One region of the Acidovorax sp. 106 genome, then DNA from elsewhere that is predicted to be linked to it. Evidence: predicted binding sites of a transcription regulator. Region 1 holds the regulator's gene; each other region holds the start of a gene.
What was found. Region 1 encodes sigma-54, which starts transcription at its own class of promoters, with help from an activator protein. Its sites were predicted from a motif close to TGGCANGNAANCTGCTTT; they were not measured.
Positions count from the first base shown of each region.

Region 2: a site for sigma-54 is predicted at 4,510-4,527, ahead of C8C98_RS02885 (ammonium transporter). Genes of this name have one in related genera too.
Region 3: a site for sigma-54 is predicted at 8,136-8,153, ahead of C8C98_RS16685 (CmpA/NrtA family ABC transporter substrate-binding protein). Genes of this name have one in related genera too.

Region 1 is NZ_RCCC01000001.1:1,291,556-1,301,727, reverse strand. It holds gene C8C98_RS05870 (dicarboxylate/amino acid:cation symporter) at 1-1,071, shown strand, start outside; gene C8C98_RS05865 (DUF2214 family protein) at 1,198-1,644, shown strand; gene C8C98_RS05860 (PsiF family protein) at 1,750-2,139, opposite strand; gene argS (arginine--tRNA ligase) at 2,424-4,133, shown strand; gene C8C98_RS05850 (SPOR domain-containing protein) at 4,146-4,826, shown strand; gene C8C98_RS05845 (thiol:disulfide interchange protein DsbA/DsbL) at 4,910-5,566, shown strand; gene lptA (lipopolysaccharide transport periplasmic protein LptA) at 5,678-6,352, shown strand; gene lptB (LPS export ABC transporter ATP-binding protein) at 6,349-7,131, shown strand; gene C8C98_RS05830 (RNA polymerase factor sigma-54) at 7,196-8,824, shown strand; gene C8C98_RS05825 (class I SAM-dependent RNA methyltransferase) at 8,924-10,172, shown strand, end outside.
Region 2 is NZ_RCCC01000001.1:650,757-660,928, reverse strand. It holds gene C8C98_RS02895 (tRNA-dihydrouridine synthase) at 108-1,076, shown strand; gene C8C98_RS02890 (phospholipase D family protein) at 1,256-3,106, opposite strand; gene C8C98_RS02885 (ammonium transporter) at 3,235-4,437, opposite strand; gene C8C98_RS02880 (riboflavin synthase) at 4,928-5,557, opposite strand; gene C8C98_RS02875 (GspH/FimT family pseudopilin) at 5,665-6,276, shown strand; gene pilV (type IV pilus modification protein PilV) at 6,287-6,922, shown strand; gene C8C98_RS02865 (PilW family protein) at 6,919-8,040, shown strand; gene C8C98_RS02860 (PilX N-terminal domain-containing pilus assembly protein) at 8,099-8,830, shown strand; gene C8C98_RS02855 (pilus assembly protein) at 8,871-10,172, shown strand, end outside.
Region 3 is NZ_RCCC01000001.1:3,760,292-3,770,463, forward strand. It holds gene C8C98_RS16650 (TRAP transporter large permease) at 1-638, shown strand, start outside; gene C8C98_RS16655 (TRAP transporter substrate-binding protein) at 703-1,722, shown strand; gene C8C98_RS16665 (CBS domain-containing protein) at 2,316-2,756, shown strand; gene C8C98_RS16670 (methyl-accepting chemotaxis protein) at 2,802-4,757, opposite strand; gene C8C98_RS16675 (ABC transporter ATP-binding protein) at 4,838-5,674, opposite strand; gene ntrB (nitrate ABC transporter permease) at 5,671-6,621, opposite strand; gene C8C98_RS16685 (CmpA/NrtA family ABC transporter substrate-binding protein) at 6,686-7,930, opposite strand; gene C8C98_RS16690 (ANTAR domain-containing response regulator) at 8,488-9,114, opposite strand; gene C8C98_RS16695 (branched-chain amino acid ABC transporter substrate-binding protein) at 9,320-10,172, shown strand, end outside.

The DNA of each region.
Region 1 (10,172 bases):
GTCGTCGGGCTGGTGGTGGCCAACGTGGTTCAGCCCGGCGCGGGCATGAACATCAACGTGGCAGATCTGGACCAGACGGCGGTGAAGGGCTACGTGGCCAAGTCGCACGAGATGACGCTCACGGGTTTTGCCCTGGACATCATTCCCAAGACCCTGGTCAGTCCCTTCGTGGGCGACAACATCCTGCAGGTGCTGCTGGTGGCCGTGCTGTTTGGCGTGGGCCTGGCCATGGTGGGCGAGCCTGGCCGCCCCGTGCTGAACTTTCTGGAAGCCCTCACCACACCCGTGTTCAAGGTGGTAGGCATTGTCATGAAGGCAGCCCCTTTGGGTGCCTTCGGCGCCATGGCGTTCACCATTGGCAAGTTTGGCTTGGGCTCGCTGGTTAACCTGGCTTGGCTGGTGGGCTCGTTCTACATCACCTCTCTGCTGTTTGTGCTGGTCATCCTGGGCTTTGTCTGCCGCCTGTGTGGGTTCTCGGTGCTCAAGCTGTGCCGCTACCTCAAGGCCGAGCTGATGCTGGTGCTGGGCACTTCGTCGTCCGAGTCTGCCCTGCCATCGCTGATGGAAAAGATGGAAAAGGCCGGTTGCAGCAAGTCGGTGGTGGGCCTCGTGGTGCCCACGGGCTACTCGTTCAACCTGGACGGCACCAACATCTACATGACGCTGGCGGCCCTGTTCATCGCCCAGGCCACCAACACCGAACTGACGCTGGGCCACCAGGTCGCTTTGCTGCTGGTGGCGATGCTGTCGTCCAAGGGCGCTGCAGGCGTGACGGGCGCGGGCTTTATCACCCTGGCCGCCACCCTGGCCGTGGTGCCTGAAGTGCCAGTGGCCGGCATGGCGCTGATCCTGGGTGTGGACCGTTTCATGAGCGAATGCCGCTCGCTGACCAACTTCATCGGCAACGCCGTGGCCACGGTGGTCGTCTCGCGTTGGGAAAACGCGCTGGACCACGAACGCCTGGATGCCGCACTCAACGGCCACACACTGCCTGCCACCGCCGTGGCGGCCGCCGCACCGGTGGTGACTGCCGACGTACCTGTGGGGGCTGCGGCACGCACGGTGGCTTGATTCGTTTCCCCTGGGGTTCGACCAACGCGGCGCAGGCTTCAGGGCCTGCGCCGCTTTTTTCTGGGGCCGTGTGGGATGGGCCTCAAGCACAATGGCGGTCTCACCGGGGCATACCAAGGAAACTCCATGACTCTTGAAGCCGTTTTGGCCGCATTGCACTTGCTGGCCATCCTCACGCTGGTGGTCTTTTTGACCAGCGAAGCCGCGCTGTGCCGCTCCGAATGGATGAACGCTGCTGTGGTCAAGCGCCTGGCGCGGCTGGACCTGATCTACGGCATCGCGGCCGTGGTGCTTTTGGCAACGGGTCTGGCGCGCCTGTATCTGGGGGTGAAAGGGCTGTCCTGGTATGTGTCACAGCCGCTGTTCCACATCAAGATCACCTTGTTCGTGCTGATGGGGTTGATCTCCATCAAGCCCACGCTGACCTTTCGCCGCTGGCTCAAAGTGCTGAACAGCACGGGGGCATTACCCGGCGAGGCCGAAGTGCGCAGCACCCGCCGCTGGGTCATGGTGCAGTCGCACATCCTGCCTGTGGTGGCGGTGATTGCCGTGTTCTGGGCGCGTGGGTGGTAACGGGCACTGAGCGCAGTACATAGCCCCAATGAAAAAGCCCGCCAGATTCGCATCTGGCGGGCTTTTCCGTGTGGGGTGGGCGGATAGTGGGAACCGCCCAGTCCCTCACTTCTTGAGGCACTCGCTCATGAATGCCTTGCGTTCGTCGCCCTTGAGCGTCTTGGCCTTGGCGTCTGCATTGCAGGTCTTCATCTTGTCTTGCTGCGTCGCAGGCTTGTTGCTCAGGCAAGTCTTCATGAACGCCTTGCGTTCATCGCCCTTCTTGTCTGCCGCTTCTGTGTTGCAGGTGGCCATTTTGGATTGTTGCTTGGTGGGCGCTGCCGCTGGAGCGGAGGCAGGCGCTGCAGGGGCGGCTGCTGCCGGTGCGGCGGCGGGGGCTGGAGCGGTCTTGGCTGCAGGTGCTGCTGCCCCAGCGGCGGCAGGTGCATCGGCGGCATGGGCTGCGCTGATCGAAAGGGCCAGGCTCAGGGCGGTCAGGGAGAGAAGCTTTTTCATAGGGGCTCCAGAATGTTTTAGGAACATCGATAACCAATCCGGTATGGATGGTAGGGTTTCAACGCGCCAGATTCTGGCGGCGCTGACAGCTCCGCATCATGGGGCCTGTTTCTTACGATATGTTGCGCTTCACGTAAATCGGTGACTTGTCGATCATGGCCCGCCTTACTTTGAGGCCTTGGCGGGTGTTGATCGGTGCTTTCGGGCCTGTGTGGCCTCTTGTCTGTGGCGTGCTTGGTCACTGCGTTTACAGCGCCACAGGTGGCGCCCCGTAAAATCATCCGATGCTCTCTGTCAAAAACGAACTCCTGGCCACATTGGCTACCGCGCTGGACGCCATTTCGCCCGGCGCAGGCGCCAAGGCGGCCTTTGAATCCCCCAAGGTTGCTGCCCATGGCGACTTTGCCTGCACTGCAGCCATGCAATTGGCCAAGCCGCTGAAGCTCAACCCCCGTGCGCTGGGCGAGCAACTCAAGGCTGCATTGGAGGCCACGCCCGCTTTTGCCCGCTGGGTGGCGGGCATTGAAATCGCCGGACCAGGCTTTCTGAACATCCGCCTGCAGCCCGCCGCCAAGCAAGAAATCGTGCGCGAGGTGTTGGCCGCTGGCGAGCGCTTTGGTTATCAGCCTGGCAACGGTCAGCGCGTGTTGGTTGAGTTTGTGTCGGCCAACCCCACGGGCCCGCTGCACGTGGGCCATGGCCGCCAAGCTGCGCTGGGCGATGCCATCTGCAACCTGTTCAGCACCCAGGGCTGGAACGTGCACCGCGAGTTTTATTACAACGACGCGGGTGTGCAGATCGATACGCTGACCAAAAGCACGCAACTGCGCGCCAAGGGCTTCAAGCCCGGCGACGACTGCTGGCCCACCGACAGCGACAACCCGCTGGCCAAGAACTTCTACAACGGCGACTACATCGCCGACATTGCCGAGGCCTTCAAGGCCAAGGCCACTGTCAAGGCCGATGACCGCGAATTCACCGCCAATGGCGATGTCGAGGACTACGACAACATCCGCCAGTTTGCGGTGGCCTACCTGCGCAATGAGCAGGACAAGGACCTGCAGGCGTTCAACCTGCACTTTGACGAGTACTACCTGGAGTCCAGCCTGTACACCAGCGGCCGCGTCGAGGCCACGGTAAACAAGCTGGTGGCCAACGGCAAAACCTACGAGCAAGACGGCGCTCTGTGGCTCAAGAGCACAGACTACGGCGACGACAAGGACCGCGTCATGCGCAAGCAGGACGGCACCTTCACCTACTTCGTGCCCGATGTGGCGTACCACATCGCCAAATGGGAGCGCGGCTTCACCAAGGTCGTCAACATCCAGGGCACAGACCACCACGGCACCATCGCACGGGTGCGCGCTGGCCTGCAGGCGGCCGATGTGGGCATTCCACAAGGCTACCCAGACTACGTGCTGCACACCATGGTGCGCGTGGTGCGCGGTGGCGAAGAGGTCAAAATCAGCAAGCGTGCGGGCAGCTACGTCACGCTGCGCGACCTGATCGAGTGGACCAGCAAGGACGCGGTGCGCTTCTTCTTGCTCTCCCGCAAGCCCGATACCGAGTACACCTTTGACGTGGACTTGGCTGTGGCCCAGAACAACGACAACCCCGTGTACTACGTGCAGTACGCGCATGCCCGCATCCAATCGGTGCTGCGCGCGTGGCAAGAGGCGGGCGGTGGTGACGTCGCTGCGCTCAATGCGGTAGATCTGTCGGCCCTGGAGGGGCCGCAAGCCCAAGCCCTGATGCTGCAACTGGCCAAGTACCCCGAGATGCTCACGGCCGCAGCCGACGGCGAAGCCCCGCACGACGTCACCTTCTATCTGCGCGATTTGGCATCGGCCTACCACAGCTACTACGATGCCGAGCGCATTTTGGTGGACGACGAAGCGATCAAGAAAGCCCGCCTGGCGCTGGTTGCCGCGACGGCGCAGGTGTTGCACAACGGCTTGGCCGTGCTGGGTGTGTCGGCTCCGGCCAGAATGTAAGCAGGAACTACCATGAAGAAAAAGCAGTTGGGCGGAACCATCCTGGGTTTCATTCTGGGCGTCATCGTGGGGCTGGGTTCTGCCCTGGCCGTTGCCGTGTATGTGACCAAGGTGCCCGTGCCGTTCTTGAACAAAGGCAGTGCACGCGGGGTGGACCAAGACGCCGCCGAGGCCCAAAAGAACAAGGACTGGGATCCCAACTCGCCGTTGCGCAGCAAGTCTGCAGCCAAGGCCGCTGCGCAGGCGGCTGCCGCATCGGCCCCCGCCGCCAGTGGCCCGGTGACGCCAGCCCAGACGGCTGTCGCCACGCCAGACCCCAAGGCGACGGCCGCATCAGCCCCTAAAGCGGCTGCCAGCAAGCCGGAAAAAACCGACACGGCCAAACCCGCCGCCACCAGTGCCGACCCGTTGGGCGACCTGGCCAAAGCCAAGGCCGCAGAATCCGGCGGGGCCGACCCTTACGATTACTTTGTTCAGGCCGGAGCCTTCCGCACCCAGGCCGATGCCGACGCCCAGCGCGCCAAACTGGCCATGATGGGCTGGGAAGCCCGGGTCAGCGAGCGCGAGCAAAATGGCCGTCCGGTCTTCCGCGTGCGGGTGGGGCCATTCTCCAAACGGGATGACGCTGCCGCCCTGAAGGACAAACTGGACGACACCGGCGTGGAGTCCGCGCTGGTGCGCGTGCAGCGCTGACGTTTTTTGCGCCCGGCCGCTGCTGAACTTTTTCCAGGTACGCCGCTCACATCCCCAAGACCAGATCAAGGAGTGTTCTTTTCATGAAACGTCGCGAGTTTTCCCTGTCCGCCGCCACGGCGGTTGCTGCCTCTGCCGTCACACTGCCCATGGCCACCCCCGCTATGGCGCAAGTGCGCCAGTTCAAGGAGGGCAAGGACTTCCAAAAGCTCTCCAAGCCCGTCGCGACCGATGCGCCTGCTGGCAAGATCGAAGTCATCGAGTTCTTCTGGTACAGCTGCCCCCACTGCAACGCCTTTGAGCCCGTGCTGGACACCTGGATCAAGGCGGCATCCAAGGACCTGGTCATTCGCCGCGTGCCCGTGGCGTTCAACGCCAGCTTTTTGTCGCAGCAAAAGCTGTACTACGCCCTGGAAGGCATGGGCAAGCTCGACGCTGTGCACGCCAAGGTGTTCCGCGCCATCCACGTGGAAAAGCTCAAGCTGACCAAGGACGAAGACATTTTTGCCTGGGTGGGCAACCAGGGTGTGGACGTCGCCAAGTTCAAGGAGGTTTACAACTCCTTCAACGTGGCCAACCAAGCCCGCCGCGCGGCCCAGTTGCAAGCCGATTACGGCGTCGAAGGCGTGCCTTCCATGGGCGTGGCCGGCCGTTATTACACCGATGGCACCATGGCTGGCAGCATGCAAACCGTGCTGCAAGTGGTGGACTATCTGGTGAGCTCGGTCCGCAAGGGCTGATGCGCCTGCGGCATACGCCGTGCCATCTCGCTACCAAAAGCCCGCGCAAGCGGGCTTTTTTTGTGTTGGGGTGCAATGCATGGCTACAATGATTGCAAGATTCGTGCCCTCATGAAACATCGCATTACCCCCCTCCTTGTGCTTGCAGCCTTGACCTGCGCCTTTGGCGTGGCGCAAGCTGAAAAGGCCGACCGCAGCAAGCCCATGAACATCGAGGCAGATGCGCTGCGCCACGATGAAGTCAAGCAAACCAGCGTGTTCTCTGGCCGCGTGGTCATGACCAAAGGCTCCATCGTGCTGCGCGGTGCGCGGCTGGATGTGCGCCAGGATGCCGAGGGCTACCAGTCCGGCATCGTCACGGCCGAAGCGGGCAAGCGCGCGTTCTTCCGCCAAAAGCGTGACACCCTGGCGGGCGCGCCCGAAGAGTTCATCGAAGGCGAAGGCGAAGTCATCGAGTACGACGGCCGGACCGACAACGTGCGCTTCATCACCCGCGCCGAGCTGCGGCGCTACCGTGGTGGCGCCTTGAGCGACGAGATCACCGGCGCGGTCGTCGTCTACAACAACCTGACCGATGTCTTCACGGTCGATGGGCAAAAGAAGGCCTTGCCCGCCAGCGGGGCAGAGGGCCAGGCCAGCAGCGGTGGCCGCGTGCGGGCCGTATTGGCCCCCAAAGACCCCAAGGCGCCTGCTGCGGCACCGGGCTCCAGCGCGGCCAGCCCGGCCCCTGCGGCCTCGGCGCCCGTGCTGCGGCCCAGCACCTCTTTGGGCGGTGCCATCCAGTGAGCGATCGTTCCGTCAAAGCCCCGGCAGCGGGGGCGTCTTCCAGTCGCCTTGAGGTCGCCCACCTAGCCAAGTCTTACGGCAGCCGCAAGGTGGTCAAAGATGTGTCCCTGGTGGTGCAAAAAGGCGAGGTCGTCGGTTTGCTGGGGCCCAATGGGGCGGGCAAAACCACTTCGTTCTACATGATCGTGGGGCTGGTGCGCAGCGATGGGGGGGATATCCGCATCGACGGCCAATCGGTGGCGCACATGCCCATTCACAGCCGTTCGCGCTTGGGGCTGTCGTATTTGCCGCAAGAGGCGTCCATCTTCCGCAAACTCACGGTGGAAGAGAACGTGCGCGCGGTGCTGGAGTTGCAGCGTGACGAACACAACGCCCCCCTGTCGCGGGCGGCGATTGAAGATCAGCTCACCTCGCTGCTGCAAGAGCTGCGGGTGGACCACCTGCGTGCTTCGCCCGCGCTGGCCTTGTCGGGTGGCGAGCGCCGCCGCGTCGAAATCGCCCGCGCCCTGGCCACGCAGCCGCGCTTTATCCTGCTGGACGAGCCCTTTGCGGGCATCGACCCCATCGCTGTGATCGAGATCCAGCGCATCATCGGTTTCCTGAAAGCGCGCGGCATTGGCGTGCTCATCACCGACCACAACGTGCGCGAGACCCTGGGCATTTGCGACCACGCCTTCATCATCAGCGATGGCCGTGTGCTGGCGCAGGGCACGCCGGCTGAGATCGTGGACAACGCCGAGGTGCGCCGTGTGTACCTGGGCGAACACTTCCGCATGTGATGGCTTGGCGCGGTGTGGCTATGCGGTGTGTGACGGATCGTGCGGTGTTGCAGGGGGCTGAGGCATGAAGCCCGGCCTGTCCCTGCGGGTCTCTCAGCACCTGGCCCTCACGCCGCAGTTGCAGCAGTCCATCCGGCTGCTGCAGTTGTCGACCCTGGAGTTGGGGCAAGAGGTTGAGCAGATGCTCGACGAAAACCCCTTCCTGGAGCGCAACGCCGACGAAGCCGTGCGCGAAGAGTTTGGCCTGGAGCACGCCGACACCCCCGTACAGGCCGACGAGTACAGTGCAGACGATGCTATCTATTCAGGAGCTGCCAGCGCTTCATCCACAAGCGCTGAGGCCACTTCTGATGCGCAAGGTGACGCCTCGGGCGATGCCGACTACACCAGCAGCACCGCCTCTGACGAGCCCGATTGGGGCGGGGACGGCACCGTGGAGATGGCGCCCAACGACAGCGAATGGGGCGGCGACGCAGCCCCCCGCACCCGCAACGACATGGAGGGCGACGAGGCCGACGCCACGGAGCTAGCGCGCTCGCAAGAGTCCCTCACCGCCTTTTTGCACCGCCAGGCCCTGGCACTGCGCCTGTCTGAGGTGGACCGCGCTGCCCTGCGCTTTCTCATCGAATCGCTGAACGACGATGGCTACCTGGAAGAGCCGCTGCAAGAGCTGGCCATCAGCCTTGCGGGCCCGGATGACCTGGAGCAAATTGACGAGTTGGTGCACCGCTTTACGGTAGCCCAGCGCCTGCTGCAAACCCTGGAGCCTGTGGGCGTGGGCGCTCGCAACCTCGCCGAATGCCTGACCCTGCAACTCAGCGCCCTGGCGGCCGACCCTGACAGCGAGGCCCCTGCGGCCGTGGTGCAGACCGCTTTGCTGATCTGCCAGCAGCCGCTGGAGATGCTGGCCCGCCGCGATGTGCGCCGCCTCACCCAGGCTTGCACCGAAGGCGGCGCTGCGGGTGAAGAACGCACCCGCGCCGCCATGGCCCTGATTGCCCGGCTGGAGCCGCGCCCCGGGCGCCGCTTTGCCGACGTGGAGCGCAACATCATCATCCCCGATGTGATTGTGCGCAAAGCCGGGCGGGCCAACGGCAACAGCGGCCAGCACAACTTCATCGTGGCGCTGAACCCCGATGTGATGCCGCGCTTGCGCGTGCACGACATCTACGCCGGTGCGCTGCGCGGCCACAAGGGCGGCGAGGGCCACCAGGGCATGCAGCAGCGCCTGCAAGAGGCCCGCTGGTTCATCAAGAACATCCAGCAGCGCTTTGACACCATCTTGCGTGTCTCGCGCGCCATCGTGGAGCGGCAAAAGAGCTTCTTCACCCACGGCGAGCTGGCCATGCGCCCGCTGGTGCTGCGTGACATTGCCGACGAGCTGGGCCTGCACGAGTCCACCATCAGCCGCGTGACCACGGCCAAATACATGGCCACACCCATCGGCACCTACGAGTTGAAGTATTTCTTCGGCTCTGGCCTGGGCACCGAAACCGGTGGCAACGCCTCCAGCACGGCGGTGCGCGCGCTCATCAAGCAGTTTGTGGCCGCTGAGAGCCCCACCAAGCCGTTGTCCGATAGCCAACTGGCCGAAATGCTCAAGGAGCAGGGCATCGAATGCGCCCGCCGCACGGTGGCCAAGTACCGCGAATCGCTCAAGATTGCACCGGCCAATTTGCGCAAGTCGCTGTAGCCTGACGTTGATGTCGCAGCGCCTGCAACCGGGCCTGGCAGTACAGGGTGGGCGATGTACCTGCCCTGGCATGATCCGGCCCCACCCGAGGTATTCACCATGAACCAACTCCAACTCTTTCTCCCCTGCGCCGCTGGCGTCGAGGGCTTCCTCGCCGATGAGGTGCATGGCATCACCGGCCTTACGGGGCAAGACCTGCTGGTCGGGCGGGGCGGCGTGCTGCTGCGCAGCTCGTGGCGCCATGCGCTGCAGCTGAACCTGCACAGCCGCCTGACCCAGCGTGTGCTGGTGCAACTGGCGCACCGTCCCTACCGCTCTGAAAACGACCTTTATGCCATGGCCAGCGAGGTGGCCTGGGAGATCTGGTTCACCACGCGCCAGAGCTTCAAGATCGAAGTCACGGCCCAGCACAGCCCGCTGCAGAGCCTGAACTTCGCCGCCCTCAAGGTCAAAGACGCCGTGGCCGACCGCTTCCGTGCCAAGTCCGGTGTGCGCCCCGATGTGAACACCCAGTGGCCCGACGTGCGCATCCACCTGCACCTGACCACCGACGAAGCCACGATCTACATCGACACCTCGGGCGAGCCGCTGTTCAAGCGCGGCTGGCGCGAGGACAAGGGCGATGCGCCCCTGAAGGAAACCTTGGCCGCCGCCATGATCGCCGCCAGCGGCTGGGACCCGCACGGCGACAACCCTCAGCCGCTGTACGACCCCTGCTGCGGCAGCGGCACCATTGCCGTCGAGGCCGCGCAGATCGCCTGCCGCATCCCCGCAGGCATGTTGCGCCGCTTTGCGTTTGAAAAGCTGTTGCCCTTCCAGGCGCATGTCTGGACTGCTATCAAAAACGAAGCTGACAGCGCCATCTGCAATAGCCCTGTACCTATTTTTGGCAGTGATGTGGCCCACCGCATGGTGGACTTTGCCCAGCGCAACGCCGAACGCGCAGGCGTGGCCGATGCCGTGCAACTGCGCGGTGGCGATGCCCTGCAGCGCATGCCGCCTTGCGAGCAGCCCGGCGTGATGCTGCTCAACCCGCCCTACGGCGAGCGCATTGCTGCTGCCGGTGCCGCAGGCCGCAACGCCAGCGAGCGCGCTGCTGACCGTGCCCAGGGCATGGCCGTAGGCCGTGAAGAGGCGCACACCGACGACGGCGGTGAGTTCTTCGGCCAGTTGGCATCGCATTGGAAGAAGAACTACAGCGGCTGGACGGCCTGGATGCTGACCCCTGACCTCAAGCTGCCCGGCAAGATGCGCCTGAAAGAATCGCGCCGCGTACCCATGTGGAACGGCCCCATTGAATGCCGCATGTTCCGCTTCGACATGATCAAGGGCGCAGTGCGCGAACGCG
Region 2 (10,172 bases), 640 kb from region 1:
CTATATATTTGATAGCTTGCAGCGCTTTATATGATTGCGTTGAAGGCATTTTTTATGTTTGATTTTGCGGGTGCCGCGCGCAAACGCATGGGACTGGGTGAGTTGGCATGACGTTGTTGCTGGCCCCGATGGAGGGGCTTCTGGATTTCGTGTTGCGTGACGTGCTTACCCGGGTGGGGGGTGTGGACCGGTGCGTGTCCGAGTTCATTCGCATCACGGGCACTTTGCTGCCCGACAAAGTGTTTTTGCGCTACGTGCCTGAGCTGTTGCACGGCAGCCGCACCCTGGCGGGTGTGCCGGTGCGCGCTCAGTTGCTGGGCTCAGACCCGGTGTGCATGGCCGAGAACGCCGCGCGGCTGGCGGCCTTGCAGCCGGAAGGCATTGACCTGAACTTTGGGTGCCCGGCCAAAGTGGTCAACCGCCACGGTGGTGGCGCGGCCCTGCTGCAAGAGCCCGAGCGCATTGCAGCCGTGGTGTCGGCTGTGCGCCGCGCCGTGCCAGCGCATTTGCCGGTGTCGGCCAAGATGCGCCTGGGCTTCAACGACACGTCGTTGATGCGCGAGTGCGCGCAGGCCATGCAAGACGGTGGGGCGGTGGAGCTGGTGGTGCACGCCCGCACCAAGTCCGACGGCTACCGCCCGCCCGCGTATTGGGAGCTGATCCCCGAAGTGCGTGCGGCCGTGCGCATCCCGGTGGTGGCCAATGGCGAAATCTGGACCGTGGAGGATGCCCAGCGCTGCCGTGCCGTGTCAGGCTGCGAGGCGCTGATGCTGGGGCGCGGCGCGGTGGCCGACCCTGGGCTGGCTCGCGCCATCCGGGCGGCCGATGCCGGGCATGCGGGCACGGACACGGTGGTGTGGGCCGATCTGCTCCCCCACCTGGCCGCCTTTTGGCAACTGGTGTGCGATGGGCTGGAGCCGCGCCAGCGCGCGGGCCGTCTCAAGCAGTGGCTGAATCTGCTGCGCAGGCGCTTTCCCGAGGCAGAGCAGGCTTTTGAGCATGTGCGCACCCTGACGGACCAGCGCGCCATCACGCTGTGGATTGCGTCCCTGCAGGCGCAGGCGGGCACGCGCTAGTGTCCCGAGGTGGAAGGTCGTTGATGAAATAAAGAGGTCGAAATCGTCGTTAGGCAAGGCGCAAACCACAGCGATAGCCGAAGCTATCGCGAGGATGTGCAACGCAGCATGGCGGCGATTTCGGCGTCTTTATGAGACGAGTCTCCAACTCGGGACACTGGGTTGCGTTAGCCAGGCGGCTACAGCAGATGGTCGGGCGCCAGTGGTCCGATCAGGTGCAGCAGCCAGCGCAGCGGGGCGCTGGCGTCAGGCTCGGTGGTGGCGTCTTGCAGGCTGCTGTGGGCAGGGGCCCGCCATACCAGTTGGCCCTGCGCATCCAGCACCACGTGCCAGGCGGCATCGGTCAGTGCGGCTTCGATCTGGCGCGTGGCCTGGGCGGCCAGGGGTCGGCTTTGGATCAGCAGGGCAATTTCGGTGTTTTGCAGCTGTGAGCGCAGGTCCAGGTTCATCGACCCCACCGCCAGCAGCCGCCCGTCCATCACCAGCAGTTTGGAGTGCAGCATGGACCGTGAGTTGCCCACACCCATAGATCCGGAAGCCCCCCCCGCTGCGCCACTGCTGCCTGTGCCCAGGAACACGCTGCGCAGCCCCGACAGCTCGCTGCGCATTTCATACAGCTGCACGCCTGCTTGCAGTAAGTCAGTCCGGTGCCTTGCGTAACCAGCATGGGCCAGAGGCGCATCGTTAGACGCCAGCGAATTGGTCAGCACCCGCACCCGCACGCCCCGGGCGATAGCGCTGGCAAATGCCTGCTTCATGTCGGCCCCAGGCACGAAGTAGGGCGAGACGATGAGCAGCTCTTGGCTGGCTTGCCCCATGAGCTGGAGCAAGCCGTCCACCACCGTTTCGGCGGGGGGCTCGGGTGGGGTGACCGCGTTGCTTGCGGGGGCTGTGGTCGGAGGGGTGATCGTGCCGATCGACTCCGTCGGCTGAGCGGGTGGTTGCGAAGGAGGGGGGCTCGCCTCTGTCCCGTCAGCGGGGATTTTGGCGGGCTGGTCTACCAGCACGGCGGCGGGGGCCCAGGTCCAACGCATCTGGCGCAGGTCCAGTGGGCGCTGGTTCCAGATGCGTGCACGTTGAGCGCTGGTGGGGCTGGGGCCATCGGCGCTAGTGGGCGGGGTGCTGGGGAGGGCGCTGCCTGCTTCTCCCTCGCGCAGCCTGCGTTGTATATCGGGCGATAGGGGGCCGTTGGGCGGGCTCAGGCGCTCGCGCATCCGCAGCAACTCTGGGCGCGAGATCAGCGACTGCACGGGGTAGGCGCGTGGGTTGTTCCAGTACGCGTCAAAGCTGCGCGACAGGGCCTGCACCACCGGTCCGGTGGCCAACACGTCCAGGTCTACAAAGTTGCCGGATTCGTCGTTGCCAAAGTAGGCGTTGCCCAGGTTGCGCCCCCCCGCAATGCCCATGGCGTTGTCGGCAATGAACAGCTTGTTGTGCATGCGCTGCTGCACGCGAGAAAAGTCGCCCAGCAGGCTGAACACGCGCCCCATCTGGGAGTTGCGGGCGCCCGTCAGTGGGTTGAACATGCGCATTTCGATGTTGGGCACAAACGCCAGCCGCATCACTTGGGCATCGCGCCCGGTGCTGTGAAAGTCGTCCAGCAGCACCCGCACCCTCACGCCCCGCTGGGCCGCAGCCACCACGGCCAGCAGCAGGCGCTCGGTGCTGGCATCCGCGTGGATGGCGTAGTACTGCAAGTCCAGCGTTTGTTGTGCGGCATCCACCAGCGCCAGGCGGCTGCCGTAGGCCGCTTGGGGACCGCTCAGCAGTACAAAGCCGGATGGGTGGCGTGCCTTGTCTGCGCTGCGTTGTGTCTGCGCCCACTGCGCCAAAGGGGTTGGGCTAGGGTCTGCCAGCGCTGTAGAGACAGGGCGGTCCACCTGTTCAGGCAAACCCGTGCAGCCTGTGAGCGCGGCGCCCAGCGCCGCGACAGTCAGTATCCAACCCACCCAAGACCAACCCGCCGGGCCAGGCAATGGCCTGCGGTGCTGGGAGCGAAGGCTTGGCGGGTGAGGGTGGGCGAGGTGCATGCAGGGGTGGGGTGGGTGGCGCAGTGCTGGCTGCGTCCCAATGTATACCCACCCACACGGGGCCTGGGTGTCAGACAACGCGCCTACCCGTGGCAGCGTTGTGCTGGGCCGCTGTGCACGCCAGTGGCTTACCAGCTCACCTCGCGGTCGGGGGTGGCGCTGATCTTGTGGATGGACAGGTCGGCGCCATCAAACTCTTCTTCTTGGCTCAGTCGCAGGCCCACGGTGGCTTTGAGCACGCCGTAGACCACCACACCGCCTATCAACGCCCATGCCACGCCCATCAGCGTGCCAATGAGCTGCCCAGCAAAGCTGATGCCGCCCAGCCCGCCCAGCGCCTTGCTGCCAAAAATGCCCGCAGCCAAACCGCCCCAGGTGCCGCACAGCCCGTGCAGTGGCCAAACGCCCAGCACGTCGTCGATCTTCCATTTGTTCTGTGTGAGGGTGAACATCGCCACAAAAATCGCGCCCGCCACTGCGCCCACCACCAGGGCGCCCAGTGGGTGCATCAGGTCAGACCCTGCGCACACGGCCACCAGGCCCGCCAAAGGGCCGTTGTGTACAAAGCCAGGGTCGTTTTTGCCCATCACCAGGGCTGCGAGTGTGCCGCCCACCATCGCCATCAGCGAGTTCACCGCCACCAGGCCCGAGAGCTTGTCTACCGTCTGTGCACTCATCACATTGAAGCCGAACCAGCCCACGATCAGGATCCAGGCACCCAGGGCCAAGAACGGAATGTTCGATGGCGGGTGGGCCGAGATCGCACCATCCTTGCGGTAGCGGTTGGCCCGCGAGCCCAGCAGCACCACGGCGGGCAAGGCAATCCAGCCGCCCATGGCGTGCACCACCACCGAGCCCGCAAAGTCATGGAACTCCTCCCCCGTCAGGGACTTGATCCAGGCCTGCACGCCAAAGTGCTGGTTCCAGGCGATGCCTTCAAAGAACGGGTACACAAACCCCACGATGACCGCCGTGGCCAGCAGCTGCGGCCAAAAACGTGCTCGCTCTGCAATGCCGCCCGAAATGATGGCCGGGATGGCTGCGGCAAACGTGAGCAGAAAGAAGAACTTCACCAGCCCATAGCCACTTTGCAGCACCAGCGTCTCTGCCCCCACAAAGAAATGTGTGCCGTAGGCGACGCCGTAGCCCACCATGAAGTACACGACGGTGGACACCGAGAAGTCCACCAGAATCTTGACCAGAGCGTTCACCTGGTTCTTTTTGCGCACAGTGCCCAGCTCCAGAAAGGCAAAGCCTGCGTGCATGGCCAGCACCATGATGGCGCCCAGCAAAATGAACAGAGCGTCCGTGCCCTGTTTGAGTGCTTCCATATCGTCCTCTTGCGTTTGATTGGGTTGTTTTGGTGCACATGGGGGTGCCGTGGACCAAATTTGCACCACGATAAAGCAAGAAATGCGCCTGGAATGTGCGCCATGGCAAGGTGTGGGGTGCAATGTGGTGCGCCCCATGGCCCATGGACTACCGCGTTCAGCGCCATGCCGCATGGGGCGTGCGTTGTCGCAAGATCGTGCCGATCAGGTTCTTGCGACGGATGGGCTCAGCCTCAGTCGCCAGTGGGCCCTCTCTTGGATGCCCTTGTCGATGAGGCAGTCTGCCCTACGTTAGGCTGTGAATTGAAGGAAAAATAGCTGCTAGTGCTTATTCAGTAAGCGCTGGCAGCTATTAATTTAATAGTAAATGAATGGCGCGGTTGGCACAGTCGTCACTGCGGGAGTGCCCTTTGCAAGCCCCGGCTAAGGCGGGGCAGGGCTGAGGGATGCCGCGTTGACTCGCCTTGGTGCGCTGGTCCGCGCACTGCCGTCACTGTGCGGCGGCTGGTGCCGCCAGCATGCGCTCCACGTACCGTGCGATCAAATCAATCTCCAGGTTCACGCGCGATCCCGTCTTCAAGCTCCCCAGCGCCGTGTTTTCGACCGTGTGCGGAATCAGGTTGATGCTGGCCTCGCATCCAGCTTCGCTATCGGTGATGCGATTGACCGTCAGACTCACCCCATTGATGGTGATCGAGCCCTTGTAGGCCAGATATTTGCCCAGATCGCGCGGCGCCAAGACCCGCAGCTCCCAGCTCTCGCCCACCTGGGCAAAGTGCGTCACTTGCCCCAGCCCATCGACATGGCCCGACACCAGGTGCCCCCCCAGCCGGTCGTGGGCGCGCAGCGCCTTTTCGAGGTTGATGGGCCCGGGGGTGTCCAGCCCCGTGGTCTTGAGCAGCGATTCGGCCGAGATATCCACGGTGAACTGCAGCGCTTGGGGCTCCAGCGTGGTCACCGTCATGCAGGCGCCGTTCAGGGCAATGCTGTCGCCCAAGCCTACGTCGTCCAGATACCCCTTTGGGGCTTGAATGACCAAGCGTTTGCCGTGGGCTTCTGTGGCACCCAGGGGGGCGACTTCTGCAATGCGGCCTTGGCCGGTGATGATTCCTGTGAACATGGCTGCGGTAGTGGTTGTAATGAGTGTGTGACTGTAGGCGACAAACGGTAAGTCTGGCTGTGCCGAAGGAGCTAGGCCCAGCGCGCCTTGTCTTTAATAATTAGCCCATGGAGAAATCTAACCAAATGTTGCCAGCCCGCTCGCCGTTGCCCACGGCCGAGGCCGGGTTCACCCTGATTGAGTTGATGGTCACTTTGGCTATCGCCGCTGTCCTTGCGATGCTTGCAGCACCTTCCATCCGTGATTTCATTGTGCGCAGTCAGATGACGAACTTGGGGAACGAGTTCAATGCCAGTATTTTGAAGGCCAGAAATGAAGCTGTGAATAGAAATACTTGTGTCACGGTCTGCATGAGCAGCAGCGCTGCCAATGCCTCTCCTGCATGCACCACGTCAGGTGACGATTGGCAAGCCGGCTGGATCGTATTCCTCAACCCTAGTTGCGATACCGGGCTCAATAAGCCCAGCGAAGACATCAATATGCTGCTGGCGCGCCCTGCAGGTGACTCAATCTATTTGTTGCAGACCCAAAACAATCGTAAAAAAATAACCTTTAATTCAAGAGGAGCACCAGGTCTTGGGAGTGCAGGAGAGTTTGATTTGATTTATGAATCAGTCGGAAATGCGATGACAATAAAGTACGGTTTCAATATCTGTCTCGACAGTTTGGGGCGTACGAGAACCATACCGCATGATAAGACATGTTCCAATTATCAATAATTGAAATCTGATGATTTTTTCATTTTATTTACCTAGGCGCGAAGTTGTGGCCGCAAGGCGTGATGTTCGTGGTGTGACATTGGTTGAAATGATGGTAGCCGTTTTGGTGCTGTCTATTGGCTTGCTTGGTATTGCGGGCCTGCAAGCGGCAACATCAAAGTACAAAATAAATACATGGGCTCGATCTTCTTCTTCAGCTCTTCTGTCTGATCTCTCGGAGCGCGTGCGTATTAATCCGGGGGTGGCCGGCACCAGCTTTGCATCCGCTGGTGTAGAGAGTGTCTCCGCCTACGTGCTGAATCAAACTTGGGCCACCCAGCAATCTGATGCGTTGACCATAGCTAAGAATTGTGAAACCACGGCATGCTCAACAACGGAGCGCGCAGCCTTTGATCTACTAACTTGGCGTCAGCTTTTGCGTATCAAAATGCCACAAGGCGCGGCGCATATCGATGGCAATTCTCGCAATGGCTTTCTTGTCACTATGATGTGGTTCGATAAGGAAAATGTTGACAAGGACGGCGTTCTTCAAGCAGCTCCCGTTTGTGCGGGCAATGAATCGGGCATGGCTCAGCAAAGCTGCTGTCCTAATGTTGCTTCTGCGCCTGCTGGTGTTCGTTGTGCTCGATTCTCGTTTGTGCCATGAAAAATACCACTCAAATATCCGTTCGCCAGAAGGGTTTGACCCTGATTGAGTTAATGGTAGCTATGGCCATTAGCTTGATCATCGTGGTTGCTGCTGCGTACGTATACTTGGCTTCTCGAGAGTCTCAGCGCTCTATTGACCGCAACAGCAGCAGCCAGGAAACGGGTGCCTTTGTTCTGCAGATGTTAGGGCGTGAAATCATGAATGCTGGATTTTATCCAGCCACTGTTGCGCCTATTCCGGTTGATCCAACTCAGCAAGGGATGTATGACACTTACCCCCCCTTGCCGTCGAATCCTCGTGTTATTACAGATTGGCAAAATCCGTTGACGGGTTGGCCTCCAACAGCTTTTCGTTCTTCAATTTTTGGCTGTGCTGGGGGCAAGTTTGATGTGGCGACTAGTACGTGCCCTGCGGTGGATGCAACAAAGCCAGATACTATAGTGATTAATGCATTCACGAGTGATACGGCTGCAATGGGTGGAACGACTGGGAGAAGAATGGACTGCACAGGTGCTGATGTTGCTCCGAATGTGGCAGGTGGCGACCCAAGTAACAACGAGCGCAAGAAGAATACAGGAGGAGCACCGCCGACAACGCCACACCCTGGAGTGGATACAGCGATTCCACCTCAGTTGCCGGTATTTGTTTCCAATCGATTTGCACTTAATGATACAACTGTTTCTGTGGAGAATCGGGATATTACGACTCGCAGCTTGGCTTGTAGTGGTAATGGGCGTAGCCCGCATGGTATGGCAGATGCAACCGCTTACGAACCTATTATGCAAGGGGTGGAGGATATGAGGTTCACCTATGGGGTGTACACGGGCGATGCTACCTTGACTCCTGCGCGATTCTATACAGCTTCGGAAGTGAATGGTTTATCGAATGAAGCTATTAATGGTGTCGTTTTGACCCCATGGCAGCGTGTGACGGCAGTGCGAGTGTGCGTACTGACGCGCACATTGGGGGGTAATACACGTATTGCTGACAAATCTGGATCGTCGCGTAGTTATGTGGATTGCAGTGGAACTACTAAGAACCAACCCACTGGTGACACTATCACCCGACATGTAGAGGTTTTTGGTCTGCGAAATGCCTTGAAACAATATTACTAGGATCTAGAGAATGCAATTCGCTTGCAACTCCTCAAGGCGAAATGCCGGAGTTAAACCCATGAAATTGCGTGTGCGCCAAGTTGGGCAGCAAGGCGTCGCCTTGGTGGTGGTTCTGCTTTTTTTGGTCGCAGTGACAGGCATAAGCGTGTGGACTGCACGCCAGTCTATGTTGGCAGAGTCCATGGCCAGAAACCAGATTGATCAGGAGGCGGCGCGCCAAGCTGCTGAGTCAGCTTTGCGTGATGCTGAACGTGATATTGACAACGCTGCCTTTGGTGTGAAGCTTGCGAACGCTTCGTGTGCACGAAATAGCAGCCCTGTTGACGATGAGGGTATCAACATAGCAGAGTTCACGGTTGGGTGTACGCGTGGTCTATGTTTGAAAGATGATGCGACCTACAAAGATGCAAACTGGAGCATGGCTTCTGCCAGTAACACCGGCGTGGCTGAGCCATGGTGGCCTGCTAGCAAAGGAGGGCTTTGGAATGACAATGAAGCTACCAAGCCTGGGCGGGAACCTGTAACGGCCAACAACTGTGATTCCTTCACAGGGGGGGTACCTCTGGGGACATTTACGGGGGTGCCTCCCATACGCGGCGTAGCGAAACAGCCCGAATATTTGGTTGAAGTGTTTCTTCGCAAGCACGTGCGTATGAATATAGATGAGACTCAGGTAACCTCAACGGGTGAAAGTGCTAACCAATGGTCCACTATGTACCGAGTTACAGCCCGTGGTTTTGGATATTCAACTAGAACCCAGGTTGTTCTTCAAACAGTGTTCTTCCCGTGAAGAATGCGAAATGCATTAATTATTGGACGCAGGTTTTTACATGTCAAAATACTTAAAATCAGGTGTGTTGGCGCTGGGGGCATTAACTGGAGTGCTAGTATTGGCTACTCCGATTGATGTTTCGACGCCCAAAGAAGCTATTCCGCCTAATATTATAACGACAGCTAATAAGCCGATGATAATGTTAACGGCTTCAAAAGATCATTTGCTGTTTGGTCCCGTGTTTACGGACTTTGAAGACTTGGATGGTGATGGGGTAATTGATACCACATTCAAACCTGATTTTAAATATTATGGATATTTTGATTCGACCAAATGTTACGACTATTCTAAGGCTGCGAATCAATTTAATCCGGCCGCTAAGGCAACGGCAACTACAATCACAGTGGGATCAGTGACCAGTACAAAGTACAGTTGTTCGTCTGCTAATAGGCATTGGAGTGGAAACTTCTTAAACTGGGCGAGTATGACTCGTTTGGATACCGTGCGCAAGATGCTCTACGGTGGTTATCGCTCGACTGATACAAATGGTTCGACTGTTCTGATGGGTAGTCGGCTTGTTCTTGATGCACATTCCTTTGTCAAATATTACAAAGGTGCAGATATTCGAGATTACACGCCATTTACGCAGGCAGATTTGACGAAAACAACGGGAGCCAATGCAAATCAGTATGCTGGTTTGAGTATATGTGTAACGGGTAATTCCGAAAATTATAAAACTTCTCAGCCTGTCATGCGTTTGGTCAAGGGTAATGTGCGGTTTTGGTCGACCGTCGAAGTTCAGTTGTGTCGCTGGCGTGATACTGATAATTATGCTTTGGGTACTTTTGGTCCTAAATTGGCTCGATTTTATAAAGATGCCGATAAAGGCAATGGTGGTGTAAATCACGAAGTGAGCATTCCACGGCAGGATACGGATGGTGCTACTTATTCTGGTATTGGTCCAGATTTGAATTTGAATGTGAAGGTGTGCGATCCTAATTGGTTGGGTGAGGAGCGCTGTCAGGCTTTTCCGCCAGGTTCAACCACTAATTTGAAGCCCTATGGACTTTTGCAGGAGTTTGGATATCCGCAAAATGCAGGCGATGCAGCTCGTGTGGAGTTTGGTCTGATTACTGGTAGTTACGATCAAAAGAATACTGCGGGCGCACTGCGGAAAAATATCCGCGATTTAGAGGATGAGATAAATCGTACAACAGGTGTTTTTTGTCATAGCGCTGGTGCTGGCTGTGCAGCTACTTTGACTGACGGTCGAACAACTGGTATTGGCGCTATCAAGGCTTTCGACTCTATTGTTTTATATGGACGCTCGTCAAAGACTTACGGAGGGGGGAATACTCCC
Region 3 (10,172 bases), 2.5 Mb from region 1:
CCCGTGCGTTCTGGGCCATGCTCATGCCGCTCATCATCATCGGGGGCATGAAGTCGGGCGTTTTTACGCCCACCGAGGCTGCCGTGGTGGCCGCGTTCTATGCGCTGGTGGTGGCGCTGTTCATCCACCGCGAAATGCGCGTGCCCGAAATCTACGGTGTGCTGGTGCGGGCGGCCAAAACCACCTCCATCGTCATGTTCCTGTGCGCTGGCGCGCAAGTGGCCAGCTACATGATCACGCTGGCCGACCTGCCCAATGTTCTGACTAACTGGCTGGGGCCGTTGGTGCAAAGCCCGCGCCTGTTGATGGCCGTGATGATGATCGTGCTGGTGCTGATTGGCACGGCACTGGACCTCACGCCCACCATCCTGATCTTTGCTCCGGTGATGTTGCCCATCGCCGTGAAGGCGGGGATCGACCCGGTGTATTTCGGCCTGATGTTCGTGCTCAACGGCGCCATTGGCCTCATCACACCGCCTGTGGGCACCGTGCTCAACGTGGTGGCTGGCGTGGGGCGCATTTCCATGCACAGCGTCATCAAGGGCGTGAACCCTTTTCTGCTCACTTATGTGCTCATCCTGGCGCTGCTGGTCGTGTTCCCGCAGATCGTGACTGCGCCCGTCGTCTGGCTGAGATGACGTAGCCCCTGAGTCGTTTGATTTTTCCTCTGTCTTTTCCTCCCTCACCACAATGGAGACAACCATGAAAACCTTCCGTCGCACCCTTTTGGCCGCCTTGTCGGTGGCTGCGCTGGCCTGCTCGTTTCAGGCCGCTGCGCAAGACTTCAAGCCGCGCATCATCCGCTTTGGTTACGGGCTTAACGAAGTCTCCAACCAGGGCCGTGCCACCAAGCTGTTTGCCGAAGAGGTCGAGAAAGCCTCGGGCGGCAAGATGCGGGTGCGCGCTATTGGCGCGGCCGCGCTGGGCTCTGATTTGCAAATGCAGCAGGCGCTGATTGGCGGTGCGCAAGAGATGATGGTGGGCTCCACCGCCACCCTGGTCGGCATCACCAAAGAAATGGCCATTTGGGACACCCCCTTTCTGTTCAACAACGCCAGGGAAGCCGATGTGGTGCTGGACGGCCCCGTGGGCCAGAAGGTGATGGACAAGCTGCAGGAAAAAGGCCTGGTGGGCCTGGTTTACTGGGAGAACGGCTTTCGCAACCTCACCAACAGCAAACGCCCCGTGGCCAAGCTGGAGGACATGAACGGCATCAAGCTGCGCGTGATGCAGAACAACGTCTTCCTCGACAGCTTCAAGACCCTGGGCGCCAACGCCGTGCCGCTGCCATTCTCTGAACTGTTCACCGCGCTGGAAACCAACACCGTGGATGGCCAGGAGAACCCCTTCAACACCATCTTGTCGAGCAAGTTCTATGAGGTGCAGAAGTACCTCACCGTCACCAACCACGTCTACAGCCCCTGGATCGTGCTGGTGAGCAAGAAGTATTGGGATGGTCTGTCAAAGGCCGAGCAAAAGGTGCTGCTGGACGCGGCCAAAAAGAGCCGCGACTTTGAACGCCAAGACACCCGAGCCGAAGCCGACAAGGCACTGGCCGACTTGAAGGCTAAGGGCATGCAGGTCAACGACCTGCCCGCTGCCGAAGCGGCCCGCATGCGCGAGAAACTGGCGGCGGTGAACGCCAGCATCGCCGCCAACGTGGGCGAAGCCCTGTGGAAGGAAGTGCAGGGCGCTGTGGCGCAAGCACGCCCCGCCAAGTGAGCGCAGGGCAGGGAGTAGGCTCAGGGTGGGCTTCCACCCTGACGGCGTAGTCAAACCGTCCACGCAAAAGCCAGCGGCCCTTGGGCCGCTGGCTTTTGTGCTTTTCACGGTCTGTCACTGTGGATGCCGGGCACAGGCCTGCCGCGCAACCAGCGCCTGGCTTGGTAACCAGACGTCTCATCAAGGCATCTACGGTTGCATTCAACGCACAGATGGGCTGAAATGTTCTAAGAACCTGTTCAATGCCTTTTCGGGGATCGCATTGGAGTGCAATCGGGATGAGTGGATGCTTCGGGTGCGCCGCATGGGCTCGTGCCCATGCAAGCAGCCGGGGCATCCAATCGCCCGATTTCACTCCAACCCTTCGGGCAAGTGGCTTGCCGGGCGGTCTGCGTTGTTGCAACGCTTGCCAATAGCACGGGCTATTGGCTGCGCGCTGCGCCTAGCAGCCCATCCCTGCAAGCCACTTGTGCGACCCCGAAAAGGCATTGAACAGGTTCTGAAGCCTGCTCAATTCTTTTTGGGTAGAGCCCTGAAGGGGCTTGAACAGGTCGGTTCATCCATCGTGCTTTGCGCTCTACCGGGAGGTTGCCATGACCGTTGTTGCCGAAATCCTGAAATCCAAACCCGACGCCACCGTGCACACCGTGCGCCCCGCCGATTCGGTGTTGGACGCCTTGCGCCTGATGGCCGAAAAGGGCATTGGAGCCCTGCTGGTGACACAGGACGATGACCGCATCGTGGGCATCTTCACCGAGCGCGACTACGCCCGCAAGATTGCATTGCTGGGCCGCACATCGGCCGCCACCCAGGTGCGCGATGTGATGACCCCCGATGTGCTGTTTGTGCGACTGCACCAGACCAGCGAGCAGTGCATGCAGATCATGAGCAACAACCGCTTGCGCCACTTGCCGGTGGTCGAGAACGAGAAGCTCGTGGGCATGATCTCCATTGGAGACTTGGTCAAGGACATCATCTCAGAGCAAAAATTCATCATCGAGCAGCTGGAGCAATACATCACCGGCCACCGTTGATTCAAGCCCCTGGCGCGCTGCGCAAGGGGGCCGCCCGCTGCTGCGTCAGCGTTGCAAGCGGAAATGTGCCATCGCGCTGCTGACCTGATCGGCCTGCGAGCGCAGTCCCTGCGATGCAGCAGCGGTTTCCTCCACCAGGGCGGCGTTTTGCTGGGTCATGCGGTCCATGTGCCCCACCGCCTCCAGCACCTGCGAGATGCCTGAGGCTTGCTCGGTGCTGGCGCTGCTGATCTCGGCCATGATGCCGCTGACCCGGGCAATCGCCTGCACGATGCCTTGCATGGCCTGGCCCGCGCTGTCGGCCTGGCGAGAGCCTTCGTCCATGCGCTGCACCGAATCGGTGATGAGTGCCTTGATCTCATGGGCGGCCTGGGCTGAGCGCTGGGCGAGGCTGCGCACCTCGCTGGCCACCACCGCAAAGCCCCGCCCTTGCTCGCCTGCGCGGGCCGCCTCCACCGCTGCATTCAGCGCCAGGATGTTGGTCTGGAACGCAATGGAGTCGATCACCCCGGTGATGTCTGCGATCTTGCGTGAGCTTTCGTGGATGCCCTGCATGAACGCGACCACCTTTTGCACTTGCGCGCCGCCGTGCTCTGCTTCTTCGCTGGCCTGGCGGGCCAGTGCGTGGGCCTGGTTGGCGCTTTGGCTGTTGGCGTTCACCGTCTGGTTCAGGGTTTCCATCGATGCGGCGGTTTGCTCCAGCGCGCTGGCTTGCTGCTCGGTGCGCGCACTCAGGTCTTGCGTGCCTGTCGCAATCTCGACGGATGCTGTGTGCACCGTAGCGATGGACTGCTGAATGCCTTGCACCGTGTGTGCCAGGGCTCGGGTGGATTGGTGCAGCGCACGGGCGATGTCGCCAAACTCGTCGTGGGTGTTCAGTTGCAGAGGGTGGCCCAGGTCGCCCGCCGCCAGGGCCCGGGCAGCGCCCAGGGTTTGCTGCACGGCGGCTTGCGCCTGGCGCACCGTGGCCAGGCTCACCCACAGGGTCACCACCAGGGCGGCCAGCAGTGCGGCGCTGAACCACCACATGAAGCGCTGTGCCTGTGCCACCCGCTCTTCCAGTAGGGTGTCCAGGGTTTCGTAGCCTTTGGCGATGAGGGCAAATTGGGTGTCGATAGCCTCGGTCAGGCTGGCGAAGTAGGCTTTGGGGGCATGGCTCAGCTCGGTGGGCGCGAGCAGTTGCTCTTGCATGGTTTGTAGTGCCCGGCTGGCACCTTCTGCGGCCTGCTTTTGTGCAGTGGCCAGTGCGCGCTGCACCCGCGGGTCGGCCTCGCCAGAGCGGCTGAGCAGTGCCTGGGCCTTGTCGGCCTGCAAGCGGGCGGTGGTCACCACAGTCAGGATGGCGGCGCGGTCCGCGGGGCTCAGCTCGCGGCGCGTGAGGGCTGCGGCGCCCAGTGCGCGGGCCTGGCCCAGCGATTCGGTCAGACCGGGCAAGTGCTCCAAGGCACCCGACATCAGGTAGTAGCTGGCGGCCTCGGGATCCAGTGTCAACGTAGAGGCATCCAGCACTTGGTACAGCCAGTCCAGCTGCAGCCTGATGAGTGCTGTGTGGGCGCGAAAGCTATCAGGCGCCTTGGTGCTCGGCGCAACGACCAGTGTCGTGAGTGCGCCCCAATCGGCTTGCACCTGCTGGGCCAGTGGCTGCAGTTTGCGGTTATGTGCGCTGCTGGCCAGGGCTGTGGCCGATTGCAGTGCCTGGGCCAGTGCTGCTTGCACCTCAGCCTGCTTTTTCTCACGTTGCGCGATGAAGTCTGTGTTGCCTGACAGGGCTCCGTTCGAGAGGCCCCGGTGCTGCTGGCTTAACTGAATGAGGCGCAGCACCTGCTCGGCAGGCTTGAGGCCGGATTGCTCGGTCTGCCCGCTGCGCAGGGCCTCATAGCGTGCTTGCAGCACCAGGGCCGAGGCAACAATGGCCAGCAGGGAGCTGGCCGCGCACACCAGTGCAAATTTTTGCCAGAGTTTGAGGCGCGCAATCAGCGCATTCATCCTGGTGGTTCCCATGTTGATTTGGCGACTCTCATGCGACAGAGTCCGCAATTCAGTTTAGGCCCGCCCCAGGGGGGCGGGGGTGAGGTGCACGCTCAGGCAGCGGTTTTTTCTACATGGGTTTGACGTGTGTATAAAAAGTCGATCACCGCCTTGCGGTACTGCACGTAGTGCGGGTCTTCCGCCAGCTCCACGCGCTTGCGCGGGCGGGGCAAGTCCACGTGCAGCACCTCGCCGATGGTGGCGGCGGGGCCGTTGGTCATCATCACGATCTTGTCGGACAGCAGCACGGCCTCGTCTACGTCGTGCGTCACCATGACCACGGTGCTTTGGGTGCGCGCCACGATTTCCAGCAACTCGTCTTGCAGCTTGGCGCGGGTCAGGGCGTCCAGCGCGCCAAAGGGCTCGTCCATCAGCAGCACCTGGGGCTCCATGCTCAGCGCACGGGCAATGCCCACGCGCTGCTTCATGCCGCCCGATATTTCGCCGGGGCGCTTTTGGCCCGCATGCGTCAGGCCCACCAGGGCCAGTGCGGCGTCGGTGCGGGCCTTGAGCTGTGCTTTGTTTTCCTTGGCACCAAAAACGCGCTCCACGGCCAGGTAGATGTTGTCAAAGCAAGTGAGCCAGGGCAGCAGAGAATGGTTCTGGAACACCACCGCGCGTTCAGGGCCAGGGCCCTTGATCTCTTTGTTGGCGCAGATCAGCACCCCGTGGGTGGGGGTGGTGAGGCCTGCAATCAGGTTCAGCAGGGTGGACTTGCCGCAGCCCGAGTGCCCAATCAGCGCCACGAACTCGCCTTTGGCAATGTGAAGGTCGATGTCGCGCAGCGCCGGAAACAGCCCCTTGGCGGTTTTGAACGTTTGCTCAACGCCCTGGACTTCGATGAACTTGGTCGATAGCGATGCATGGGTCGATGGTGCGGTGGCGTTCATGCTTTGACCTCTTCAAAAGTAAATGCGGTGGCCAGCTTGATGAGTGCGTACTCCAGCACCAGCCCGACGATGCCGATCACGAAGATCGCGATGATGATGTTCTTGACGTTCAGGTTGTTCCACTCGTCCCACACCCAAAAGCCGATGCCTACGCCGCCCGTGAGCATCTCGGCCGCCACGATCACCAGCCATGCTGTGCCCACGGCCAGGCGGATGCCGGTCAGCATGTAGGGCAGCACGGCGGGGAAGAGGATCTTGGTGGCGATCTTCCACTCCGACAGTTGCAGTACGCGGGCCACGTTCATGTAGTCCTGCGGCACGCGTTGCACGCCCACGGCGGTGTTGATGACCATGGGCCAGATGGAGCAGATGAAGATGGTCCAGATGGCGGCCGGGTTGGCACCCTTGAACACCAGCAGGCCAATGGGCAGCCACGCTAGCGGCGACACCGGGCGCAGCAGGCTGATGAGCGGGTTGAACATGCGCGACAGGAAGTTGAAGCGCCCGATGACAAACCCGGCCGGAATGCCCACCAGCGCCGCCAGCCCAAAGCCCACCGCCACGCGCTGCAGGCTCATTAGCACGTTCCAGCCCACGCCCTGGTCGTTGGGGCCATTGCGGTAGAAGGGGTTGCTGAACACCTCCACCGCCTGGCCCCAGGTCTCCAGCGGGCCGGGGATGCTCTTGCCCGTGGAGACGGACACCATCGACCAGACCGCCAGCAGCAGCGCAATGCCGCAGGCGGGTGGCAACACCGCCATCCAGAAGTTGCGCGACCACGCCGCCATGTCGCGGCCAGCGGCCTTGGTGGGGGTGGATGCCATGGTTTTTGAGGTGTTTTGGGCTGTAGCGCTCATGGGTAAAGCGCTAGGCGCTATGGAGTTTGTAGCGGGCTTGTCCGCGTGGGGCGCGGCATCCAGCGGGGTGTGAAAAACAGCACTGACCATGGCGATCTCCTGGTTTCATCGTGGGGGATGGCGGGGCGTGGGGGTTGCGATGAAGGGGCGGGCCTCAGGCCTTGAGCTTGAAGCCGTCGGCGTACTTCTTGGGGTCCTTGCCGTCCCACACCACGCCGTCGATCAGCTTGTGGCTGCGCATGTCGCTCTTGGGCAGCGGCGTTTTGGACGCGGTGGCGGCCTGCTTGTACAGATCGATCCGGTTGATGGCCTTGGCCACGCCCGCGTAGTCGGGGTGATCCTTGAGCAGACCCCAGCGCTTGTGCTGGGTGAGGAACCACATGCCGTCAGACAGGTAGGGGAAGTTCACCGCGCCGTCGTTGTAGAACTTCATGTGGTTCGGGTCGTCCCAGCTCTTGCCCATGCCGTCCTGGTAGCGGCCCAGGATGCGCTGGTTGATCGCGTCCACACTGGTGTTCACATAGGCCTTGCCCGCAATGGTTTCGGCCATCTTGTTCTTGTTGGCCAGGCCTTCGTCGATCCAGCGGCCCGCTTCCAGGATGGCGGCTGTCACGGCGCGGGCGGTGTTGGGGTACTTTTGCGCAAACTCTGCCGTGGTACCCAGCACCTTCTCGGGGTGGTCTTGCCAGATGGCTTGTGTGGTGCTGGCCGTGACCCCGATGCCGTCCATGATGGCGCGCTGGTTCCAGGGCTCGCCCACGCAAAAGCCGTCCATGTTGCCCACGCGCATGTTGGCCACCATTTGCGGTGGGGGCACGGTGATGACCTTGGCGTCCTTCATGGGGTCAATGCCATGCGCGGCCAGCCAGTAATACAGCCACATGGCGTGGGTGCCGGTGGGGAAGGTTTGGGCAAAGGTGTATTCGCGCTTTTCGCTGGCCATCAGCTTGGCCAGCCCGGCGCCGTTCACAGCGCCCTTGTCCGCCAGCTTTTTAGACAGCGTGATGGCCTGGCCGTTGTGGTTCAGGTTCATCAGCACGGCCATGTCTTTCTTGGGGCCGCTCACGCCCAGATGCACGCCATACACCAGGCCATACAGCACGTGGGCAAAGTCCAGCTCGCCGTTCACGAGCTTGTCGCGCACACCGGCCCAGCTGGCTTCCTTGGTGGGGATGATGGTGACGCCGTACTTCTTGTCGATGCCCAACACCGAGGCCATCACCACGCTGGCGCAGTCGGTCAGCGGGATGAAACCGATCTTGACCTCTTTCTTCTCAGGCGCATCTGAGCCCTGGGCGTGGACAAGCGCACGCAGTGCGGGGCTGACACCCACGGCACCCACGGTGGCCGCTTGCAGCACGGTGCGGCGGTGGAGGCTGGTTTTCAACAAATCGGTCATGGCACATCCCTCAAGGGCAAGTCGGTGAAGAAAACAAAAAAGGCGTCCTCACGCCTGGCACGGCTGCCGGGGCAGCGCGTTGCAAGGGTGGGGACGCCTTTGTCCTGGGTGGAGCCTGGAACGGGTCCGGGGCTCCTTGCCAGCACCTACCCGCCGTTGGGTCTGTGCTGTCAGTGGTCAGACCAGCATTGGTCTTGCACTGTGCAATGCAAGGGGCGTGCCAGAACTCGCTGCGCCATGTTGGCGCATAGATGGCTATTGATTTGATAGCTGCCTACGCTTGATTCATAAGCGCTAGGAGGTTGTGTGGTTTCGAACAGAGTTGCCGCAACGGCGGTGAGGGGATTGCACAGCGTTTGTGCGGCGCACCATTTGGGGCGAGGTCTGCGGCCTTGGGCGTGGCCCAGACGAGGGATAGCAAGCCAAGGGCCTACGCTGGCCGCACCGCACCGCACCGCACCGCACCGCAGCGAGGGCATCGTCCCTCTTCCCGAATCATGCGAGCGATTCGAGAGGAGGGGGAAGGCGCGTATCGCCTCAGGGGGATGCTCTGTGCGTCAGCCCAGCAGGTCCATCACGTCCAGCATGCGCTGCGCCACGTCCACGAGCTTGAGGCCCTTGTCCATGGCCGTTTTGCGCAGCTTGTCGTAGGCGGCTTGTTCACTCAGGCCCTGGCGCTGCATGAGCAGGCCCTTGGCGCGGTCGATGGTTTTGCGGTCTTTGAGCTCGGTCTTGGCGCCGGCCAGCTCGGCACGCAGGGCCTGCTCGTGCTGAAAGCGCGCCATCGCCACATCCAGAATGGGGCGTATGCGCTGCGGTGCCAGCCCCGCCACGATGTAGGCGGACACGCCCGCGGCCACCGCGTCCTTGACGTGCGAGGTGTCCTCGTCGTTGGTGAACATAACGATGGGCCGACGCGCATCGCGCGTGGCCATCACCACGTGCTCCAGCGCATCGCGGGCTTCGCTCTCGGCGTCCACGATGATCAGGTCGGGCTGCAACTGCGCCAGCCGGTCGCTCAAGAAGACATCGGCGGGCAGTGTGGCAACGAGGTTGAAGTTGTTCTCCAGCAGACCAATGCGCAACGCCTTGGAGCGCTGCGCCTGCAGCAGCGCGTGCTCATCATCCGGGTCGGTCACGGCCAGGTCGGGGGCAACCACCACGATACGTAATGCCTCATTCATACCACTACTTTAAGCAAGATTTACGCCACATTTTGGTGCACTGCTGCGGTGCACAGGGCGGTGGCTTGCGCTGCCGTGGCTTACGGGGCCTGAAACTTGCTAATAAATGTAACCCTGGCAGGGCATACCCGATGGTGCGGGGCCCCGCTGCTCTTCTATACCTCCGGTCACTTGATCATTCATCTCATATTCAGGAGCCCACTGCATGAAGAATCACATTGCGCGTCGCCGTTTCCCGGTGGCCTTGGCACTGCTGCCCGCCCTGGTGGCGGCGGCCCTGCTGGCCGGGTGCGGCAAGGTGCCAGACACCCTCAAGATCGGCGTAGCCCAGCCCCTGACTGGCCCGCTGGGCGCGCTGGGGCAAGACTTGCTCAACGGTGTGAACTTGGCCGTGCAAGAGCTGAACAAGGACGGCTTCGTGGTGGACGGCAAGCGCGTCAAGCTGGAAGTGGTGGCGGTGGACGACAAGGCTGACGCAGCCACGGGCAAGCAGGTCGCCCAGCAACTGGTGGACGCCGGCGTGGTGGCGGTCATTGGCCACCTCAATTCGGGCGTGAGCATCGAGACGGCGCCTATCTACGCGGGCAAAAGCATCCCGCAGATCGCCATCTCCACCAACCCCAAGTTCACGCAACTGGGTTTTGACACCTCCTTTCGCATGGTGGCCAACGACACCTTGCAGGCGCGCGCCATTGGCTCGTTTGCGGCCACCCAGCTGGGCGCTGCCCGCTATGCTGCGCTGGACGACGGCACGCCTTATGGCAAAGGCCTGGCCGACGGCGCTGCTGCGCAGCTCAAGGTCGAGAACAGGGAGGTCCTGGTGCGCAAGTCGTTTGACGACAAGACGGTGGAGTTTGAAGCGCTCGCAGGCGAGCTGAAGGCCGCTCGCGTGGAGGTGATCGTCTCCACCCTCAACGACTTCCAGGCCCTGGCACTGCTCAAAGAGCTGCAGAAGGTGGGCCACACCAAGGTGCAACTGCTGGGTGGCGACACCATCAAGACCACCGACATGCTCAAGGGCGCAGGCCTGATCGAGGGGCTCTACGCCACTTCCCCCG